DNA from 4 places in the Pseudarthrobacter sp. rb genome. Region 3 is predicted to be linked to each of the others. Evidence: riboswitches for the same ligand, from Rfam matches in the RefSeq annotation. Region 3 holds a riboswitch; each other region holds the start of a gene.
The links. A riboswitch is a leader RNA that binds a small molecule or an ion and turns the genes downstream of it on or off. The one in region 3 is predicted to bind thiamine pyrophosphate.
Positions count from the first base shown of each region.

Region 1: it holds a riboswitch for thiamine pyrophosphate, as region 3 does, so the genes downstream of both, thiD (bifunctional hydroxymethylpyrimidine kinase/phosphomethylpyrimidine kinase) here and thiO (glycine oxidase ThiO) in region 3, are expected to answer to the same signal.
Region 2: it holds a riboswitch for thiamine pyrophosphate, as region 3 does, so the genes downstream of both, ACWRN3_RS17640 (ECF transporter S component) here and thiO (glycine oxidase ThiO) in region 3, are expected to answer to the same signal.
Region 4: it holds a riboswitch for thiamine pyrophosphate, as region 3 does, so the genes downstream of both, thiC (phosphomethylpyrimidine synthase ThiC) here and thiO (glycine oxidase ThiO) in region 3, are expected to answer to the same signal.

Region 1 is NZ_JBWJAR010000002.1:477,515-480,824, forward strand. Features, by position in the region: gene thiD (bifunctional hydroxymethylpyrimidine kinase/phosphomethylpyrimidine kinase) at 209-1,729, opposite strand; TPP riboswitch at 1,737-1,834, opposite strand; gene ACWRN3_RS04975 (Rne/Rng family ribonuclease) at 2,018-3,310, opposite strand, start outside.
Region 2 is NZ_JBWJAR010000015.1:68,845-72,154, forward strand. Features, by position in the region: gene ACWRN3_RS17630 (iron-containing redox enzyme family protein) at 1-595, opposite strand, end outside; gene ACWRN3_RS17635 (heme-degrading domain-containing protein) at 772-1,314, opposite strand; TPP riboswitch at 1,400-1,540, shown strand; gene ACWRN3_RS17640 (ECF transporter S component) at 1,608-2,231, shown strand; gene ACWRN3_RS17645 (ABC transporter ATP-binding protein) at 2,231-3,310, shown strand, end outside.
Region 3 is NZ_JBWJAR010000003.1:22,867-26,176, forward strand. Features, by position in the region: gene ACWRN3_RS05175 (RNB domain-containing ribonuclease) at 1-1,032, opposite strand, end outside; gene thiE (thiamine phosphate synthase) at 1,072-1,821, opposite strand; TPP riboswitch at 1,849-1,967, shown strand; gene thiO (glycine oxidase ThiO) at 1,960-3,261, shown strand; gene thiS (sulfur carrier protein ThiS) at 3,258-3,310, shown strand, end outside.
Region 4 is NZ_JBWJAR010000003.1:356,612-359,921, reverse strand. Features, by position in the region: gene ACWRN3_RS06655 (VOC family protein) at 1-221, opposite strand, end outside; gene ACWRN3_RS06650 (amidohydrolase family protein) at 320-1,402, opposite strand; TPP riboswitch at 1,480-1,587, shown strand; gene thiC (phosphomethylpyrimidine synthase ThiC) at 1,583-3,310, shown strand, end outside.

The DNA of each region.
Region 1 (3,310 bases), on a different contig from region 3:
GGAAAAGCCAGGATTCTCGCTGTGCCTCAACGCCGTGGGGTCATAACCCAAGTGTTGGCGTAAGCACCGAAGATCCAGAATACGCTAAATCCATCTACGGCCGCAAATGAGGCTGGTTCCGGCGGCCCGGCTGTGGTAGTAACCACACCCCGACAAGCTGCACCGCAACCATGCCCCTCCATAATAGCGGCGGTGCTGCCCGAAGGGGTCAGGAATGCAGCCTCGGCGCGTCGAAGAATTCCACTTCCAGGCGGCAGGACTGCTTGAACGCGGTCACCATCGCCGCCCGTTCGTGGTCGGAGGCCTTCCGCCCCGCCGCGTCCACAATGGCGATGGCCCGCCGGGTGGCTTCGGCGAAGCCCTCGTCGGCGTAGGTCCGGAGCCAGGCCGCGTAGGCGTGGCCGTCGGGCTCTCCCGAGGCAAGGAACTGGGCGTGCAGCTTTTCCCCGACCTCGGCGTAGAGCCAGAAACAGGGCAGGACTGCGGCGGCCAGGACGGCGTAACTGCCCGACGCCGACGCTGCGGTGAGGTGGTCAACATACGCCTTGGTGACGGGGCCAAGTCCGCCCTGGGCAGGGCGGGTGCTGAGCCATGAGCGGTGCAGCTCCGACTCCACTTCCAGGCACTGCTGCGAGGATCCCGCCCAGAACAGCTGCTCCGCTTCGGACGGGGCCAGGGCACTCGCCCGGGCGAGGACCCGGGAGTAGCCGTTCAGGTACAGGGCGTCCTGCGCCAGGTAGTAGGCAAAGTCCTTCTCGGCAAGGTCTCCGGAGGCCAGGCCGCGGATGAAGTCCAGGGCGTAGATGTCCGTCAGGTCCTGCTGCGCTTCCGTCCACAGCCGGGCAGCGAAGGCGCCTTCCGCGAGGGCCGGCCGCACATGGTGGAAATGGTGCACGGGGCCGTTTCCCCGGCCCACCTCGAGCTGCTCCGAGTTCTCAAGGGCGCCGGCCAGCCATGGCTTGACCGTCAGGAGCGATGCCTCCCAGTCGCCAAGGCGTGCCTGGACGGTGGCCATCGCGGAGGACAGGGAGCAGCCGGTGCCGTGGCTGTTGCGGGTGGAAATTCGTTTGCCGTGCACTTCCACCACTTCCTGCGACATGAGGCCGGCCGTGTTGACCAGCGCGTCCGGGCAGTCTGCACCTGCGAGGTGGCCACCCTTGACCAGCACGGTGGCCCCGGTGGCATCGGCAAGGCGCCTCCCCTGGTCCAGCGCCGCCGTCCAGGTCCCGGCAGGCTCCCCGCCCACCAGCATGGCAAGCTCCGGGAGGTTGGGAGTGATGAGGTGCGCCAGCGGCAGCAGTTCGCGGAGGGCAGCCTCAGCGGATTCCTTCAGCAGCCGGTCACCACTGGTGGCCACCATCACCGGGTCGAGGACCACGACGGCGGGGCGGACCTTCTCCAGCCATTGCCGGACAGTGCGGATGACGCTCTCGTCGCCCAGCATGCCGATCTTGACCGCGTCGATGGAAATATCGTCGCTGACCGCGTCCAGTTGTTCGGCCAGGAAAGCGGCCGGAGGAACGTGGACAGCCTGCACGCCACGGGTATTCTGTGCCGTCAGGGCGGTGATGGCAGCCATGCCATATCCGCCGTGGGCAGCAATGCTTTTGAGGTCGGCCTGGATGCCGGCGCCACCGGACGGGTCGGAGCCCGCGATCGAGAGGACCCGCGGGACGTCCCGGCCCAGGGGCAGCGCGGTCGGAACGCCGGAGGCAGCAGGCAGGGGCACGGAAAGGGTCGAAGACAAGAGACATCCCTTCGCCGGTACTAGCCGGACAGGTTCAACGGGTCTGGATCTCAGCCGGCCTTCTGCGCGGCACCCCGTGTCGGTTTCCACCCTAGCCCGTAGGCCGCATCAGGAAAAAGGATGACAGCGCCCGGTTCAAGGGAAAAACAACCTCCCGGCAGCAGAAATCCCCGCCACACGGACGATTCCCCCGGTACTTCCCGGGGGAATCGTCCGCAGGACGGGGATTCCTTACTGCGCGGCCGGCCGTTTGACCGGAAACTCCTGTACCTAGAGCTCCGAGGCAGGCACACCCACGCCGAGGATGATCGGCTCCTCAGGCGCCTTGCCCGGTTCCGCCGGCGCCAGCTGGGGCTTCACGGGTTCAGGAGCCTTGGCTGCGTGCGAATGGCCCGCGCCTGCCGCCTGGACGTTTTCGTGCTGCTGGACGGCGGTCTCGTTGGCGGCACCCTGCGCACGGCTGGCGGCACGGTGGCGCCGCGGCCTGCGTTGCCGCGACTGCTCCAGCGTGTGGTCGGAGTAGTCCTTCCCGGCTGCAGCTTCCGTTGCGGCGGAGCGCGCTTCCGCTCCCCCGTCGTCGTGCTGCCGTTCCGGCGCCACAGTTTCCGGCACCTTCACGGCTTCGGCGGTCTTGGCAGGCGCGTTCTCCACAGGGGACGCCGGCTGGCCGAGGTGGGCGAACGCTTCCGCGAGCCGGTCCAGGGTAAGGGCAGGCTGGGGATGCTGTTCCTCAGCGTGCTCCACGAACGGAAGCGGGACTTCCTCGCCGCCGAACGTCAGGACAGCTGCAGGACGTACCGGGGCGTCGGCGTCGTGCTTCTCCTCGACGGGCGCCGGCGCAGGCTCCACAGAAGGCACCTGCCGGGCTGCCGCCACCTCGTCGTCATGCAGGTGGGCCGCGTGGGCCGCAGCGGCAATGTTCGCCAGGGCAAGCCTGGTTGCCTCCGCCTTGGCGTGCCGCTCGGCGTCCGACGGGTCCGGCTGGACCGTGTGCACATGGACGGCAGGTGCCGGGGCCGCTTCGGGCTGCTGCCCGCCGCGTCCGCGCCGCCGCTTGCGTTCGGGACGCACGCCGGGCTGGGCATTGTCGCTCCGCTGCCCTTCCGGACGGGCTTCCGTGCGGGTCTCGGGCCGGTTGTCGGTGCGCTGGACGTGGTGCTCGGCCGCAACGATGTTGGCGCGGCGGTGCTCCACGGGGTCGTCGTGGGTCACAACACCACGGCCGGCGCAGGCCTCGCACTGCTCGCCAAATACTTCCAGCAGTCCGGTACCCATGCGCTTGCGGGTCATCTGGACCAGGCCGAGTGAGGTGACCTCGGCCACCTGGTGCTTGGTCCGGTCACGGCCCAGGCACTCCACCAGGCGGCGCAGGACCAGGTCGCGGTTGGATTCGAGCACCATGTCGATGAAGTCGATGACGATGATGCCGCCGATGTCGCGGAGCCTCAGCTGGCGCACCACTTCCTCGGCTGCCTCGAGGTTGTTCTTGGTGACGGTTTCCTCAAGGTTGCCGCCGCTGCCGGTGAACTTGCCCGTGTTGACGTCCACCACGGTCATCGCCTC
Region 2 (3,310 bases), on a different contig from region 3:
TGTGCATCCGCTCCGGCCTGCCGCCGCCGTATTCGTCGGCCTGGATTTCCACGAGGGCAGCCTTGGCCCGGCCGGATAGCCGCGGAATGGCCCAGGTGTGCGGATCCGCTTCCTTCAACTGGTACACGGATTTGTGGATCAGGAACTCTTTGAGCTGCTCCAGGCTTGCCTTCCGTGCCACGAAGCGGGAAACGCTCGGGCCGGTGTCCATAGCGGCGAGGCCGAAAAGGACGTCGGCCACGGCATCGCTGGTCATGGCAATCCCGGCGGCCAGTTCGACATTACCGGCGGTTTGGCGTGCGGCGGCGCGAAGGGCGGCTTCAAAGGGTTCTTCGATCAGTCGCCGGACCCTGATCAGGGCCGGTTCCCACTCCCAAGCGTCGCTGACCCCGTCCAGGCCCGAGTAGTGCAGTTCGTACAGGCAAAAGAGTGACAGCTGGATGTCTTCGTCGGCAATGATGTCACCGGTACCCGCCACCTGCGCCGACACCAGCCGGTGCAGCCCGTCCAGCTCCGGAGCGGCAGCATCAGGGGCCTTCGACAGGGCCGCAAAGAGCGCGCTGCTGACGGGTCCTCTGGTGTCCGGGATTCTCATGGTGCTCCTTGGTTGCCGCGCCGGTTCGGGGAACGGCCGCCGATGGTGCTCCCGTTCCCTGTGGTGGTCGTACCCCGGGGGACAACATAGTAAGCATGATTACTAATAAAAGCTAAGCAGCCCGGGGCCGCTTGGCATGTACCGGTGCGTGTCCCGCTGCGCCGGGTCAGCCGGCGCTACTCGTCCAGCGCCGAACCCAGGATGTCGCGCAGGGCCTCCACCACCAGTTCGTGGTCCTGCAGCTGCGGCAAGCCGGACACCGCCACGGAAGCCACCACACCAACGCCCGTGACCTGGATCGGAAACGCGCCCCCGTGTGCCGCATAGCGGGACTGGTCGAACCAGGCGTTGTCCTCGATCCGGCCGCCGCCCAGCCGGCCGCGCAGTCCCACCAGGAGGGAGGGCACCTCGTACCGCAGGGCAGTGCGCTGCTTGGCCCGGATCCAGTGGCCGTTGTCGGGCGTGGCGCCCGGAAGTGCGACATGGAACAGCACCTGGTCACCCTTGGCGATGTCGATGGCGATGGGCAATGACCGCTCCTTGCCCAGCTCAACGAGGAGCAGGCCCAGGTTCAACGAATCATCCAGCGAGAAGCCGGGAAACTGGAGCTCCCGGACCTCCGCCTCGATGCGGGCAATCTGCGCCTCCAGTGAGCCCTCCGGCTGGGCGTCGCTGGAATCAGGATCGAACCCGGTCACATCCGGTGGATTGGCGGTCATGGCCCTCAATCTACTCCTGCCAGGTGTAAACTTGACCACGCCCAACTGGGCAAAATAGACAGCGTTACCCAACCACAAGCAACACTAAAAACGACAGGGGAGCGCCGCCGTCGGGCATCCTGGCACAGGCCGGGCACCGCAGGTGGGCGCTGAGAGTGCGGACAGCCGCAGACCCTCGAACCTGATCCGGTTAGTACCGGCGCAAGGGAGTCGAGTTCTCAAAGTGTCGCGGATGCACGGCCACAGGCCTGCACCCGGGTCCACTTTCCCCTCCTGTTTCCCAGGAGGATCACATGAGCACTGCAGCAATCAAGAAGACCACCAGTAAGTCCTGGCGCGTCGTGGACATCGTCGTCGCCGCGCTGGTGGCCATCGCGGGCGGCGTCATCTTCTGGGCATGGGACCAGGGTGCCGCCGCACTGTCCGCCCCCATGAACGCCGCCTACCCGCCCCTGACCGGACTGCTCGCCGGCGGCTGGATGATTCCCGGGGTGCTGGGCATGCTCATCATCCGCAAGCCCGGAGCCGCCCTGTTCTGCGAGACCGTAGCCGCAACCGGCGAACTGCTGATGGGTTCCCAGTACGGCGCCTCGGTCCTGTTCTCGGGTTTCATCCAGGGCCTGGGCGCGGAAATCATTTTCGCGATCTTCGTCTACCGCAAGTTCAACCTGCCCGTATCGCTGCTGGCCGGCGCCGCGGCAGGGTTCTTCTGCGGCCTGAATGACTCGTTTGCGCCGTGGGGCTGGAACATTGCCTACTCCGGCGCGGACAAGCTCGCCTACATCGTGCTGACCACCCTTTCCGGGGCCATCCTGGCTGGCGCTTTGTCCTGGCTTGCCACCCGCGGCCTGGCCCGCACCGGCGTGCTGGGCTCCTTCGCGTCCCGCAAGGCTGCCACGGAGCCCGTCTTCTCCTGATGGCACCCTCCCAGGACGCCTCCGGCACGGTCCGGCCTGCCGCCATCGCCGCCCGCGGCTGGGGCTGGCGGCACGCCGGAAGGGCCAAGCCCGCCGTCCACGGCCTTGACCTGGACATCGCCCCCGGGGAGCGGGTGCTCCTGCTGGGGCCTTCCGGCGCCGGGAAGTCCACCCTGCTGCACGCCCTGGCCGGCGTCCTGGGAGACATCAACGACGACGGCGAGGCGGGCGACGCCGACGAGTCCGGTTCGCTGCTGGTGGACGGAGCCCCGCCCCGGGCACGGCGCGGCCGCGCCGGTCTCATGCAGCAGGACCCGGAGACCCAGGTGGTCCTGTCGCGGGTGGGGGACGACGTCGCCTTCGGCGCCGAAAACCTTGCGGTGCCCCGCGACGCCATCTGGCCGCGCGTTCACGAGGCACTTGCCGACGTCGGGCTCGCCCACCTCCCGCTGGACCACCCGACGTCGGCCCTGTCCGGCGGCCAAAAGCAGCGCCTGGCGCTGGCGGGCATCCTGGCGATGCGTCCCGGACTGATCCTGCTGGACGAGCCCACCGCCAACCTGGACCCGGACGGTGTGCTGGAGGTCCGCGACGCCGTGGCCCGCTCCCTGGACAAAACCGGGGCGACGCTGGTGGTGGTGGAGCACCGGGTGTCCGTCTGGAAGGACCTGGTGGACCGGATCGTGGTCCTGCAGCCCGGCTCCGCGGCCGATCCTGCAGTGCTCCTGGACGGGCCGCCGGACCGCGTACTTACCGAGGCGCGGAGCATGCTCGCCGCAGCGGGCGTCTGGGTACCCGGGTACGTGCCGGCCACACGCGCCCGCGCCGCCGTCCCGGCTCCCGGCGCAGGCAGCCTCCTGCTGGCCGCAGAGCAGCTGGGCGTCTCCCGCGAACGCCCCCGCCGCAAAGGCTTCCGGAAGATCCTGCCTGTCCCGGTCCAGGAAGGCGTGGCCGCGCAGGTCCGCGCCGGGCAGGCCCTTGCCATCACCGGCGCCAACGGCGCCGGCAAGTCCACGTTCGCGCTGACCCTCGGCGGGCTGCTTGAGCCGGTGTCCGGAAAAGTGTCCGCGACGTTGGAC
Region 3 (3,310 bases):
GGCGCCGATGGCCGACTGGATGCCGTCTTCGGGGACAGTGCCATCGAAGGCGGTGTAGGACGCGCCACGGAACAGCATGCCGGCTGAGTGCATGATGGCCAGCTGCCGGGGATCGGTGGGATCGAGCGACCGGAGGTACTCGCCGTAGCTGACCTCCCCGTCCCACGGCCTGCCCAGCACCTCGGTCTGCAGCCGGAAATGCCGCAGGGACCGTTCATCCGGTGCGGGCATGGTGCGCAGGATGCCCACTTTGCCCTCCAGCATGAGCTGTGCGGCGGCCATTCCGGTCATCAGGGAAATCTGTGCATTCCAGTCCTCCACGGGAAGCTGCGGAACAGCGTCGATCCGGTAGCCGCCGTCGGGCAACTGGACGATCTCCTGCTCAGGCATGTTCAGGCTGGCGCCCCCGCGTGCCCGTTCCAGCGTCACCCGCTTCAGCCCCACCTCGCGGAGCAGCCCCAGCACGGTCGAGGCAGTCCCGGCGTCAAGATCGGTCTGGGCGCCTTTGTAGCTGAGCTTGTCACGGCTGATGACCCGCGCCCTCCGGACGCCCACGGACAGCACTGTCGCGTCGCCGTCGAGCGTGAAGTCCCAGACGAAAGCCGAACACTCCTGGCCGGGCAACAGGCTTCCGGCGCCCTCGCTGATCACCTCGGGGTGCAGCGGGATCCGGCCGTCCGGGGCGTAGAACGTCTGTCCCCGGCGCCGGGTTTCGGCGTCCAGCGGACCGCCCGGAGCAACAAACGCCGGAACGTCGGCGATGGCGTACATGACCCGGTAGCCGTTTCCGTCCCGTTCGATGAACACTGCCTGGTCCAGGTCCGTGGAGGACGCCGGATCGATGGTCACGAACTCGACGGTGGTCAGGTCGTATGACGGCAGTTTCAGCGCCGCGATGGCGGCCCGGGCGTCTTCCACTGCTTCGGCGGGGTACGGCCCCGGCAGTTCAAGTTCCGTCCGCAGCAGGCCCAGCGCCTCTTCCAGGGCATTCTTGTGGTCATGGACGTTGGGGGCCAACCGATGATGTGACACAAAAATCAGCGTATCCCCAAGTCCCGGAATTAAGCAGGCTCAGGAGCCGGTGCCGTCCAGCGCGTCGAGCAGGGAGGCGGCGGCGGCCGCGGGGTCGGGTGCCTCCGTGATGGCGCGGACCACCACGATCCTGCCGGCACCCGCCTCCACCACTTCCCGGACGTTTCCGTGGTCGATGCCGCCGATGGCAAACCACGGCACGGGATCTCCGGCCTGCCGGGAGGCTTCGGCGGCATATGTCACCAGTTCAGGGCCGACGGCGGCCCTGCCGGGCTTGGTGGGTGTGGCCCAGACCGGACCCACGCAGAAATAGTCCAGCCCTGACGGCCCAACCGTTGCGGCCAAGGCGGCGTCCACCTGGTCGGTGGTGTGGCTGGAGAGTCCAATGGCCGCGTTTCCGTCGACCAGCGTCCGTGCTGCCGGCAGCGGAAGGTCCTTCTGGCCAATGTGGAACACCGGTGCCCCGGACAGCACGGCGATGTCCGCACGGTCGTTGACGGCCCAGAGCCGGCCATGGCGTACCGCTGTTTCCTTCAGGACCGCCAGGAGGTCCAGTTCCTCTGCGGCCTCGATGGTCTTGTCGCGCAGCTGGATGATGTCCACGCCGCCGGCAAACGCGGCGTCCACGAACTCCGCGAAATCGCCGCGCGCCGTCCGTGCGTCGGTGCAGAGATACAGGCGGGCTGCCTTGAGGGCGTCGCTGTGGCCGGCGTTGGCAACTTCGGCGGTGAGGGCTGCGGTGGCTGGAGCGTGGGGACCGGCGGGCAGGGATGAGGCGGACACATTCATGCCTGCAAGCCTAGTTCCTCTAAACTGGGCAGGTACTGCGGGAGCCTGCGGCAGCTGTCACAAAGCGCCGGGCTGAGAGGGCGTCAGAGCCGACCGCTTGACCTGATCCGGTTAATGCCGGCGTAGGGAAGGAACCACATGCGCAACCCCGTTGACACTTTCCCCGGGCCCGCCCATACCGGCATCCAGTCCACCGTCCGTGCCGACGTCGCCGTCATCGGCGGGGGAGTGGTGGGCCATGGCATCGCCTGGGAGGCGCAGCGTTCCGGACGCTCCGTTGCCCTGATCGATGACGCACCCGGAAACGGTGCCAGCTGGGCCGCCGCGGGCATGCTTGCCCCGGTCAGCGAACTTCACTACCAGGAGGAGGACCTCCTGGAACTGATGCTTGAGGCATCGTCCCGCTGGCCCGGGTTCGCCGCGGGGATCGCCGGCGCGACGGGGGCGGATTGCGGATACCTGACGACGCCGACAATCGCCGTGGGTGCCGACGCCGCGGACCGCCGCGCGCTGATGGACCTCCGCGCGGTACAACAGGCCAACGGACTGGGGGTGGAGCCCCTGGCCGTGCGCGAAGCCCGCAAACGCGAACCGCTGCTCAGTCCCGCCATCGCCTGCGCCCTGGACACACCCGCAGACCACCAGGTGGATCCCCGGCGCCTGGTGGCAGCCCTGCGGCTGGCCCTCGCGGGGGCTGCACTTAGGTCCCCGGAGCTGGCCGCCGCCGGAGCGGTGGACGGGTATGCCGTACCCGACCGGACCGCCGGCCTGCTGTGGGAGGGCGGAACGGTTACCGGTGCCAGCCTCGCCGGCGGCGGCACCGTCCTGGCGGCGGAAACCATCGTGGCCAACGGCCTGCAGGCAGGGGACCTTGGGGGCCTGCCCGACGGCCTCGACCTGCCACTGCGCCCAGTCCACGGGGACATCCTCCGCCTCGCCGTTCCGCAGCACCTCCAGCCCCTGGTGACCTCCACGGTGCGCGGCCTGGTGCACGGCGTCCCCGTCTACATCGTCCCCCGGCAGGACGGAACCGTGGTGATAGGGGCAACCCAGCGCGAGGACGCGCTCTCCGATGCCGTGAGCGCCGGAGGCGTCTACCAGCTGCTGCGGGACGCGCAGGCGCTGGTGCCCGCCGTCGCCGAACTGGAACTGCTCGAGTGCACCGCCCGGGCCCGCCCCGGTACCCCTGACAACGCGCCCCTGCTGGGCCGCGTGCGGGTGGATCCGGGGTCCGGAAACCCTGCCGACGGGCACGTCCCGGGACTCATCATCGCCACCGGGTTCTTCCGGCACGGCGTCCTGCTCACACCCGCCGCAGCCGCCATCTGCACGGCGCTGCTGGACGGTACATCCGATTCCCGCTGGGCGCCCTTCAGCCCGGAGCGGTTCTCCCGGCCGGCGGCAGCCGCCACCACACCCCACATCAAGGAGACAGCGTGAACATCACCCTGAACGGAAACACGCACGAGGTGGCCGACGGCGCCTCCAT
Region 4 (3,310 bases), 330 kb from region 3:
CCCCTGCCGGGAAGGTGCAGTCCGGGAGCCGGCGCGAGGTGGACCAACGGCCTGCCCAGGCGGCCAAGGTAGAGCCCGCCGTCCTGCTCGGCCACCACCTCAAGGCCCAGCGCACGCTGGTAGTAGTCGGTCATGACCTTCATGTCGCCCACCTTGAGCATCACGGTGCCCATGGCGAGGTCGGCAGGAAGAAGATCCTGGCTGCTGGCTGATGCGGTCATTGAAGGCTCCTAGCATTGGCGGCCGTCCCATTGGCGGCCTGTCACCTATTAAAATTACTTGAAGCTTCAATTTATTCCAAGTCCCTGCGAGCCGTTTGTCAGCGAATGATCCGCCCGCCCAGCACCACGTGCTCCAGCGCATGAATGGTCTCCGGTACCGCCCGCGGGTCTTCCCGGCATACGACGACGTCGGCGCGGACCCCTTCCTCCACTCCGTCCGCTCCCAGCCACGTTCGTGCTGCCCAGCAGGCGGAGTCGAGGGCCGCGTCCATGGGCAGGCCGGCGCCGTGCAGGGCCAGGATTTCGTCCGTGATCCTGCCGTGCCGGATCACGCTGCCGGCGTCGGTACCGGCAAAGATGCGCACGCCCGCGGCATGGGCTTCCGCCACCCGCTCGAGCCTGCGTTCCCACAGGGCGCGCATGTGCGCGGCATAGCGTGGGAACTTGGGATCCGCCTGCGCAGCAATGTCGGGGAAGGTGGCGATATTGATGAGCGTGGGCACGATCGGTACGCCCTGCTCCACGAACCGGGGCAGGTGGCGGGGCAGGAGCCCGGTGGCGTGCTCGACGCAGTCAATGCCGGCGTCCAGCACCTGGTCCAGGGTGTCTTCGGCGAAGCAGTGCGCCGTCACCCGGGCGCCTTCGTCGTGCGCCGCCTGGGCGGCATCGCGTACGACGGGGGCGGGAAACGACGGCGCCAGGTCGCCGGCGCTGCGGTCAATCCAGTCGCCCACCAGCTTGACCCAGCCGTCGCCGTCGCGCGCCTGCTTGCGGACGGCCTCCACGAGGCCGTCCGGTTCAACTTCCTCAGCGAAGCCCCGCAGGTAGCGGCGCGTCCGGGCGATATGGCGCCCGGCACGGATCAACACCGGGAAGTCCCTGCCACCCTGCATCCAGCGGGTATCCGCCGGCGAGCCGGCGTCCCGGACCAGGAGGGTTCCGGCGTTGAGGTCCGCCTGCGCCTGGTCCCTGGCGGCTGCGGGCTCCACAGGGCCTGCGGGGCCCAGGCCGATGTGGCAGTGGGCGTCCACGAAGCCCGGCAGGACCCAGCCGTCGAGTATCCGGCGGGGAGGAGTGTCCGGCTTGTTGAACGTGAGCCTTCCGTCCACCGACCAAAGTCCATGCCGCACCCGGTCCGGTGCGGTCAGGACGGGTCCACGGAAGTGGATGATGTCTGCCATGGGGCTCCTTTCGATGCCCGGTCAGGCTAGCACCGCAATTATGACAAGCCCGGTTCAGGGGCCTGTGGTAGCTTCGTTCCTGACCACACGGGTGCCCTTGCAGGGGCTGAGATCGGGCTGACGCAGCCTGCGACCGTTGAACCTGTCCGGGTAATGCCGGCGAAGGAAGTGAGTATTCCCTTGAGTACGCAAAACACCCAGTTGAACCCTGCCCTGATGCCGTCCGCCGGGGAGCCCGGCGGCACATCAGCTCCGCAGGTAACCCAGTCCCTGAAGTCCCATTCCCTGGCCTATCTTGCGGATGAGGCGTCCGGGGTCCGGGTACCTGTGACGGAAATTGCCCTTGAGTCGTCACCCAACGGCCAGCCGAACGCACCCTTCCGGACTTACCGGACTGCGGGGCCCGGCAGCGATCCCGTACGCGGCCTGCAGCCCTTCCGCTCAGGGTGGATCGCGGCGCGCGGGGACACCGAGCCCTACGGCGGCCGGGAGCGCAACCTGCTCGACGACGGCCGCTCGGCCGTACGCCGCGGCGCCGCCTCCGCGGAGTGGAAGGGCGCACAGCCGGTGCCCCGCCGCGCCGTCGACGGCCGGACGGTGACGCAGATGCACTATGCCCGGCAGGGAATCGTCACGCAGGAAATGCGGTTCGTGGCGCTGCGCGAAAACTGCGACGTTGAACTGGTCCGCAGCGAGGTTGCCGCCGGCAGGGCCATCATCCCGAACAACATCAACCATCCGGAATCCGAGCCGATGATCATTGGCAAGGCTTTCCTGGTGAAGATCAACGCGAACATTGGCAACTCTGCGGTGACGAGCTCCATCGCGGAGGAGGTGGACAAGCTGCAGTGGGCCACCCAGTGGGGTGCCGACACCGTCATGGACCTCTCCACCGGCGACGACATCCACACCACGCGGGAGTGGATCATCCGCAACTCCCCCGTGCCGATCGGGACGGTGCCGATCTACCAGGCGCTGGAAAAGGTCAACGGCGAGGCCAACGCCCTCACCTGGGAGATCTTCCGGGACACGGTGATCGAACAGTGCGAACAGGGTGTGGACTACATGACCATCCACGCCGGCGTGCTGCTCCGCTATGTTCCGCTGACCGCCAACCGCGTCACCGGCATTGTCTCGCGCGGTGGCTCCATCATGGCGGGCTGGTGCCTGGCCCACCACCAGGAGAACTTCCTGTACACGCACTTCGATGAGCTGTGCGAAATCTTCGCCAAATACGACGTCGCCTTCTCGCTGGGTGACGGCCTCCGCCCCGGTTCCACGGCGGACGCCAACGACGCCGCGCAGTTCGCGGAGCTGGACACGCTCGCCGAGCTGACGCAGCGGGCCTGGGAGTATGACGTCCAGGTGATGGTGGAGGGGCCGGGCCACGTTCCCTTCCACCTGGTCCGTGAGAACGTGGAACGGCAGCAGGAGCTGTGCAAGGGTGCGCCCTTCTATACCCTGGGCCCGCTGGTCACCGACATCGCTCCCGGCTACGACCACATCACGTCGGCAATCGGCGCCACCGAGATTGCCCGGTACGGGACAGCCATGCTCTGCTACGTCACACCAAAGGAACATCTGGGGCTGCCCAACAAGGACGACGTCAAGACGGGTGTCATCACCTACAAGATCGCGGCGCACGCGGCGGACCTGGCCAAGGGCCACCCGGGGGCGCACGAACGGGACGATGCCCTGTCCAAGGCACGGTTCGAATTCCGCTGGCGCGACCAGTTCGCCCTGTCCCTGGATCCTGTGACCGCGGAGGCGTTCCACGACGAGACGCTTCCCGCTGAACCAGCCAAGACGGCGCACTTCTGTTCCATGTGCGGGCCCAAGTTCTGCTCCATGCGGATCAGCCAGGATATCCGTGACGAATACGGGTCGGCAGACTCGCAGGCGGCACTG